2 linked regions of the Marinoscillum sp. 108 genome follow. The protein of the gene in region 2 interacts with the protein of the main gene of each other region in a pairwise test. Links are inferred from orthologs where the notes say so. Each region holds a gene or a part of one and is shown on either strand. Other genes may lie near its edges.

The links. Proteins that work in one complex are often made in the same cells at the same time.
Region 1: the proteins of GV030_RS21200 (region 2) and def interact in binary tests that used the Escherichia coli proteins (3 or more experiments, as listed by UniProt). The link is inferred for Marinoscillum sp. 108 from one-to-one orthologs.

Annotation. Positions count from the first base shown.
Region 1 is NZ_LR734808.1:3,293,207-3,297,108, reverse strand. Bases 339-3,334 are described here. They hold def (peptide deformylase), read right to left. Parts: upstream 2,115-3,334; coding sequence 1,563-2,114; downstream 339-1,562. Other genes in these bases: GV030_RS13395 (iron-sulfur cluster repair di-iron protein), read right to left, coding at 2,524-3,240; ruvX (Holliday junction resolvase RuvX), read right to left, coding at 2,111-2,524; GV030_RS13410 (amidohydrolase), read right to left, coding at 775-1,566; GV030_RS13415 (hypothetical protein), read left to right, coding at 397-786; murF (UDP-N-acetylmuramoyl-tripeptide--D-alanyl-D-alanine ligase), read right to left, coding at 339-372. In the rest of the region: more of murF, read right to left, coding at 1-338; GV030_RS13390 (S41 family peptidase), read left to right, coding at 3,372-3,902. UniProt on the Escherichia coli protein: Removes the formyl group from the N-terminal Met of newly synthesized proteins. Requires at least a dipeptide for an efficient rate of reaction. N-terminal L-methionine is a prerequisite for activity but the enzyme has broad specificity at other positions.
Region 2 is NZ_LR734819.1:130,743-134,478, forward strand. The notes cover bases 274-3,103. They hold GV030_RS21200 (aspartate-semialdehyde dehydrogenase), read right to left. Parts: upstream 2,270-3,103; coding sequence 1,277-2,269; downstream 274-1,276. Other genes in these bases: GV030_RS21195 (hypothetical protein), read right to left, coding at 274-1,196; GV030_RS21205 (lamin tail domain-containing protein), read left to right, coding at 2,345-3,103. In the rest of the region: GV030_RS21190 (class I SAM-dependent methyltransferase), read left to right, coding at 1-19; more of GV030_RS21195, read right to left, coding at 12-273; more of GV030_RS21205, read left to right, coding at 3,104-3,736.

The sequences.
Region 1 (3,902 bases), on a different replicon or contig from region 2:
GGTTGCATGGGTGATGTATTTCTCCTGAAGTACCCGGTTGATCAATTCCTTGGTGGTGGTTTTACCATTAGATCCAGTGATGGCCAGCAGCCGGCGTTTGTACCGGCTCCTATGGAAAACGGCCAGATCCTGCAAGGCTTTTTGACTGTCCTCAGCCAGGATGATCCGGGGATCGGTGGCAAAGGCGGGATCATCCACCACAGCATAGGCTGCTCCGAGCTCCAGGGCCTTCTCTGCAAACTTATTGGCGTTGAAGTTGGGTCCGCTCAGCGCGAAAAACAGGTTATCCTTTTGGATGGTGCGGGTATCGATAGAAACCCCATCGCTTTGTAGAAACTTCGAGTAGAGATATTCAATAAAATTTTCCATCATTACAAATATATTCGGATCTCCTGCATGAACGACCAAAACCGTACGATCATCTTCATTCACTTCCTCACCGACCCGGCTGGTTTTGATTTTGAAAACCCGCTGGAACAAAAAGTGCGTGCGGAGAAAAAAGAGGGTGATGTACTGTATTCACTGGATAACTTCTCGGATAGTCTCACCCTTCACTATGCCAAAAAACTCATCAGCGACAGTGAGCAAATAACGGTCATCTGCCAAGTGCAAGGGGAAGACGTACCCACTGGGGGTGCCTTTTCGTTACTGAATCAGCTCATTAAAAAGAAAGACTCAAAGCTCTTTTGCAACAGGGATTATGCTCCACTGAAACCCATGATGACCCGGCTCAAGGGGAGGGTGTTCGCTACTGGGGAGGAATTGATGAAGATGTTATTCGAATGAAAACCGATCAGCATCCCGCTGAAAAGGAAACCGGTCTCTAAAAGATTGTAAATCTGCGGCAGACAAAGTAGCAGTGAGGTTTTCTTCCTTTTCGGAAAAGGCCATTACCTCTCCTTTGAAATTATAAACTGCCGAATGTCCGACATACTGCGCACCTACACCATCGGTACCGAGTCGATTGACCCCCATGCAATAAGCGATGTTCTCTATGGCACGTGCTGCCAGCAAAGTATCCCATGCATGAATGCGTGGTTCGGGCCAGTTGGCCACATAGACGAGCACATCATATTCATATAGGGAATTTTCAGTCGCTCTTGACCGGGCCCATACCGGAAATCGCAGATCGTAGCAAATGAGTGGCATGAGCTTCCAGCCATTCACCTCCACGATCAATCGTTCGGTGCCAGCCGTGTATCCCGCATTTTCACCCGCCAGTCCAAATAGGTGTTTCTTATCGTAATACTGGCTCGATCCATCCGGGTAGACCACATACAGCCGATTGTAAAACGACTCCCCTTCCCTAAGGATGTAGCTACCCATAATCACCGCTTTGGTTTGGGCGGCTTGCTGCTTCATCCAACGAAAGGTCTTGGTGTGTGCTACTTCGGCCAGCTCCGCGGCCTTCATAGAAAACCCGGTGGTAAACATCTCCGGGAGTACGATGAGGTCTGGCTTGGACTCCAGCTTCCAGATTTTTTCCTCAAACATCCCCAGGTTTGCTTCGGTATTCTCCCAGTGGATATCGGACTGGATCAGGGCTATTTTCAGCTCATCGGTCATCGTTTGGCAGGCACCTTCACACGGTAGTCTGCATCCACCTTCCCTTTACTGATATTGGCCAGTTTGCCCTTCAGTAGCCTCTTTTTGAAAGAAGAAATGTGATCGGTAAACAATACCCCCTCGATGTGATCGTACTCATGCTGGATGACCCGCGCATGGATGTCATCATACTCCTCCTCATGCTCGTTCCACTCTTCATCGAAGTACCTGATCTTCACCACCGACTTACGGGATACATCCTCCCGGATACCGGGTATGCTCAGACAGCCTTCTTCAAAAGCCCATTCTTCACCATGTTCATCGATGATCTGAGGATTGATAAACGCTTTTCTCACACCCTCTTCGCCTTCATCCATCATAGGGTAATCGTCTACTACAAAGAGACGAATAGACTTGCCAATCTGCGGAGCAGCCAGACCCACCCCTGATGCGGAGTACATGGTCTCAAACATGTCAGCTATCAGTTCTTTCACGCTGGCTCCCTTTGGGATGTCTGCTGCTTTTTTCTTTAATACCGGATCTCCGAAGAGTACGATCGGATATATCATAAACGTGCTTCTAAATAAGATTGTAAAATGATCGTTGCGCTTATTCGATCAATGTTTTCCTTTTTTTGACGGTCACTTTTTTTTGTCCCTCCTGCAATCATGGCATCCAGTGCCATTTTGGAAGTGAACCGCTCGTCATGCAAAAATAGTTTCTTATCGGGAAATAGTTTCTTAAATCTGTTCACCGCAGCTTCCACGAGGGGTGTGGCGTTGGTTGGCTGGCCGTCGGTATTTTTAGGCATCCCCATCACCACCTCAGACACTTCCTCCTTTTCAAAATAGGCTTTCAGGAAATCCATGAGGTCATGGGAACGGACAGTTTCCAGTGGAGTGGCGATGATTCCCAATGGATCAGTGACGGCTATTCCAGTACGCTTGGCACCATAGTCTAAGGCCAGAATCCGAGGCATTAATTAAGTGGGGTAAGATTATTGACTTTTTCGCGCACTACAGCCTCCAAAGCCACTGCACGGGGGAAGAGTATTTTATTCTCGATTTCGGCATGATACCACATCTCCCGATCAAAGGCCTTGATCTCCTGAGCAATGACCCGCCAGTGCAGATCACTCATATCAGCCTCTTCCACCAGGTTGCGGATACCCGCCAGTTCATCTTCTTCGCAATGGTCAGTGTGGATCTGCTTCAGCGAGAGTTTGCGATGCCTCCAAAGCGCCATCTGAGGGTTTGAAACTTCTCCTTTTTGAATCTTCAGAAGCAAATTGATATAAGAGAAAAGGGTGTCCTCCTCCTCATATATGTGATTGATAAACTCTTCTACAAACTCAGGAAAGATCAGCTTGAGGTCATTCAACGTCTCATATTGATGAACCAGATTGGCGATATAAGGCAATTTCTCCTTAATAAAGAGGTGGTGGGCATATTTGAGGTATTCAATCACTATTTCCAAAGGATATTTACCCAGCTCCTGAAAGGAAAACCGATGTGACCGATCAAATAAATAGAAAGCTTTGAGCACCTGACCTTTCTGCAAACCCATCTGACTGCATACCTCTCTGAGCGTACGGTCAGGGTGGCGATAGAAGTCTATCCCCAGGTAACTTAGTGCCCGGGCGTAGATGTAATTTTCATCTACTAGTGATCGTATGGTCAAATCAAATACTCTCATCCACCCTCAAAGATACCAATATGATTGAAAACGATGGGTTGATTTTGGTCAGAAACGTTTTTGATCATCCGCACGTTTAATTTTGACCTCATAAGGCTGTAATTTTAAACGCACAATAAATTCTGAATCCATTGGAGACTCCAAAAAATAGTAAAAGCGCCATCAGACTTCCTTTATATATCGCCCTGGGAATTGCCCTGGGAATTTTCATCGGAGCCAATATGGCGGAAGGCAATGACCCTTCTGACAGCTTGTATGAAAGCATTTACAAGTTTAGGCAGGTGATCACCCACATTCAGAATGACTATGTGGATGAAGTAAATACTGAGGAGCTGGCCGAAACAGCCATTACTGAGATGCTGGAGAAGCTAGATCCACACTCAGTCTATATTCCTGCTAAGGAGCTGGAAATCTCCCAGTCTCAGCTGGAAGGAAACTTTGAAGGCATCGGCATTGAGTTCAATATTTTCAAAGACACCATACATGTGGTGAGTCCACTCAGCGGTGGTCCTTCTGAGCGCCTGGGCATTATGCCAGGTGACAAAATCATTAAGGTAGACGACAAAACTGTGGCTGGCACAGGCATTAACAACCGGGGAGTAATAGACCTGCTCCGTGGAGAGCGCGGTTCTAAAGTGAAGGTGGAAATCCTGCGAAAAGGA
Region 2 (3,736 bases):
ACCCAACCGGATCACCTGATTCTTTTGGAAAGCGCTATCCTCGGAACCTCATGGAGGTCGCGGTAGCCCATCACAAACCAATCACCACCGTCCTTCAGTCGGAGTTTCTTTTTGAGCTCCTCTGGTTTAATGGGATAATTCTTATTGACCACATTGGCTTTCAATTCGGGCAAGTGTCTGCCGAGTTCTTTTTTACCGACATCTGACGCTACTACCTCAAAGACTCTTCCTGGAAAGCCCTCGATCAACTGGTCTGAGGTATAGAGGTGCGTATTGGGAGCGAGTTTGTCCACGTCGTATATACTCGTTAGGGACTTGAATGCGCCGGCTTTGAGGATCGCGCTATTGGGATCGTAGAGGTATCTTTTTACGGATGAAAATGTGACTTCCAGGTCCTTTTCTCCACTGAGTGTAAAGCTCAATGCCGGGTGTTCACTTCTGAGGTTGACGCATTTAATGAGAGGCTCAGAAATTTCCTTAAAGTTTAAAAGAAAAAGTACTTCCTTGACTTCATTCTTTACACTCACCACATGTATTTGATGAACATGCTGCAGTTGTTTCAGGCCCAATGTGATATCAATCATCGGTGCAGCTTTGATGAGCAGGAGGTCGGCTTTAGACTGAAAGAGAGGGAGTAGCTCCAAAACGTTTGGCGAACAGTTTTCAAAATGAAAAACCTGCTTTTTGGAGACATCCCGTCGGGCAGGGTCTATGAAAAAGTGGCCTCTACTTTCAAAACGACTGAGATAGTCTTCTGCACTGGCATTAACCACTTCAATTGCCCCATTGCCCAGCAGAGGGTGGTTGTGCTGGAAAACGTCACAGAGCCATTCGGAATGCTCTACATAGGTGGTATGGTCAAACTCCCGAGACATGGCAAGGGTATCTACTCCCATACCCCCCGTGAGATCCACCAGCATTTTCCCACTCATCAATTGGCTCTTGTATTCGGCAGTTTCCGGACTGGAGCATTGTTCTAAAGACAATGGAGGTGGGAAAATGACTCCAGGTTGATCAAGCCAATCTGGAAGCTTACCCTTGGCCTTTCGTCGACTGAGTATTTGATCCACTATCAGCTTCACCTGATCTTTGAACTGTGGGGGTGGGTTGAGGAGTAGCTTTTGTAAATCTGAATGCTGATTTTCCAGCATAAACTGCTGCACATCTTCCGAACCAAGAAATTCCAGATTATTCATAGACTTCTCCCCATTGTACAAAACAAAAGCGGCCTGAAGGTTAATCCCTCAGACCGCTAATTTATAGGCTATTCTTTTAATTAGAACACCAGGCTGTTTTCCAGCATGAATTCCGCAATCTGAACAGCATTAGTCGCCGCACCTTTTCTCAGGTTATCTGCTACTATCCACATGTTCAGGGTTTTTTCCTGAGTCTCGTCTCTTCGGATTCTTCCTACAAACACTTCATCCTTTCCATGCGAATTGATTGGCATGGGGTAGATATTGTTTTTAGGATCATCCTCCAGTACTACACCGGGAGCTTTGCTCAGAAGTGCTTTTACTTCAGCAACATCAAACTCCTCCTCAAATTCCACATTTACAGACTCTGAGTGACCTCCCATGGTAGGGATACGCACGCACGTGGCGGTCACCTGTACAGTGTCATCACCAAAAATCTTTTTGGTCTCATTCACCATTTTCATTTCTTCCTTGGTGTAGTCGTTGTCCAAAAACACATCGATGTGAGGAAGCACATTCATGTCAATTTTATATGGATAGACCATATCGCCTTCCTTGCCCGCACGCTCATTCATCATTTGATCTACAGCGGCTTTTCCGGTGCCAGTCACAGACTGATAGGTAGACACTACGATACGCTTGATGGTATAACGTTCGTGCAGCGGCCCGAGGGCCAGTACCATCTGAATGGTGGAGCAGTTAGGGTTGGCGATGATCCGGTCGTCGATCCTTAATACACCTCCATTAATTTCCGGAACAATAAGTTTTTTGGTAGGATCCATTCTCCAGGCCGAAGAATTATCGATCACGATGGTGCCATTTTCTGCAAACTTGGGTGCCCAGGTGATGGACGTACTACCACCAGCAGAGAACAGGGCTACATCTGGTTTTTGATCCACCGCATCCTGCATTGAAATTACCTTGTAGGTTTTGCCCTTGAAGGTCATCTCTTTACCTACGGAACGCTCCGAAGCAACTAACAACAATTCATCGAACGGCAACTCGCGCTGTTCAATGACCCTCAGCATCTCCTGACCCACCAGGCCAGTGGCTCCCACTACAGCAATCTTCATAATGATTTTATATTATATTGAACTATTTCAGGTTTTTATTTCCCTATTTTTAACAAACGGCGAATTTAATATAAGATGGCATTAAGAACCACTCTTTTACTTATTATCCTCATTAATAGTGTGTACGGATATACTCAGGTGACGGATAATTTTTCTGATGGCGACTTCACCAATGACCCGACCTGGAGTGGAGATGACTCCTATTTTGTAGTTACGGAGGAAAACAGACTGAATAGTAACGGGCCCAGTGACGCGGCAAGTGTGCTCCACCTTTCCACGGTCAGCTCGGTAATGGACTATACTATCTGGGAGTTTCTTTTGGATTTAAATTTCAATGGTACCACCTCTAATTTTTTCAGGATTTATCTCACTTCTGATAAGCTTGATCTGGAGGACAATCCCACGGGCTATTTTATTCAAATGGGACAAACCAGCGCCGATTATATCAAATTATTCCGGAATGATGCCGGCACTGTCCAGGAGATTGCTCAGGGAACCACGGGGTTTTCCAGCTCCATTATAGGCGAAGTGAGAATAAGGGTGATTCGGGACGTATTGGGCAACTGGACAATCTATGCGGACCCAAATGGAGCTCAGGACTTCCAGCTCGAAGCCTCCGTTTTGGACAACACATATACCTCAACCAATTATTTTGGGGTTTATTTTCAATACAGTACCACTTCAAGGTATGATGATTTTGGGTTTGATGACCTGGTGATTTCACAATTGGAAATGGACACAGTGGAGGTTCTTTCTGCTACGGAAGTGGTGGTATATTTTAATCAGCCGATAGACCAAACGGATGCGGAGACCACTGGAAGCTACACGTTGCCGGGCTATACCGTATCTTCAGCCACCCAATCTTCAGTAAGCGATTCGGTTGTCACACTCACTCTCGATGGTGGTACTCCATTGGTCACAGGAGATTACACACTTACCGTAACCTCTGCGCTGACAAGGAATAGTGATGCGACATATGACTTTTCTTATACACAGCTCCAGTTACAGTCTGCACTTACCCTATCGGAGACGGAGATGCTCCTCACCTTTAATGATGATCTGGAGGAGACTTCAGCAGAAACCCTGACCAACTATACCATTGACAATGGTATCGGGCAGCCAGCGGGTGTCAGTTTGAATGAAGATCGTTCTCAGGTGACACTCACTTTGAGTAATTCATTATACGAAGGGACCACTTTTGAGCTTACACTGTCCGGTATCCAAAATGAAACCGGGAACAGCGTTTTTGCCGGGACGGAGGATTTCACATTTGTAATCCCTGTTGTGATAGATAGTGCTGCTGCACAGAGTCAAAGCACTGTCCTGGTTATGTTTAATAAACCTTTGAATGAGACCATTGCAGAGGATGTTCTTAATTATTCGCTGAGTGGTGGTTTAGGAAACCCGATAAGCGCCACATTGCAGGATGGGAGCCAGTCCGTGGAATTAACTTTTTCTGAGAATTTG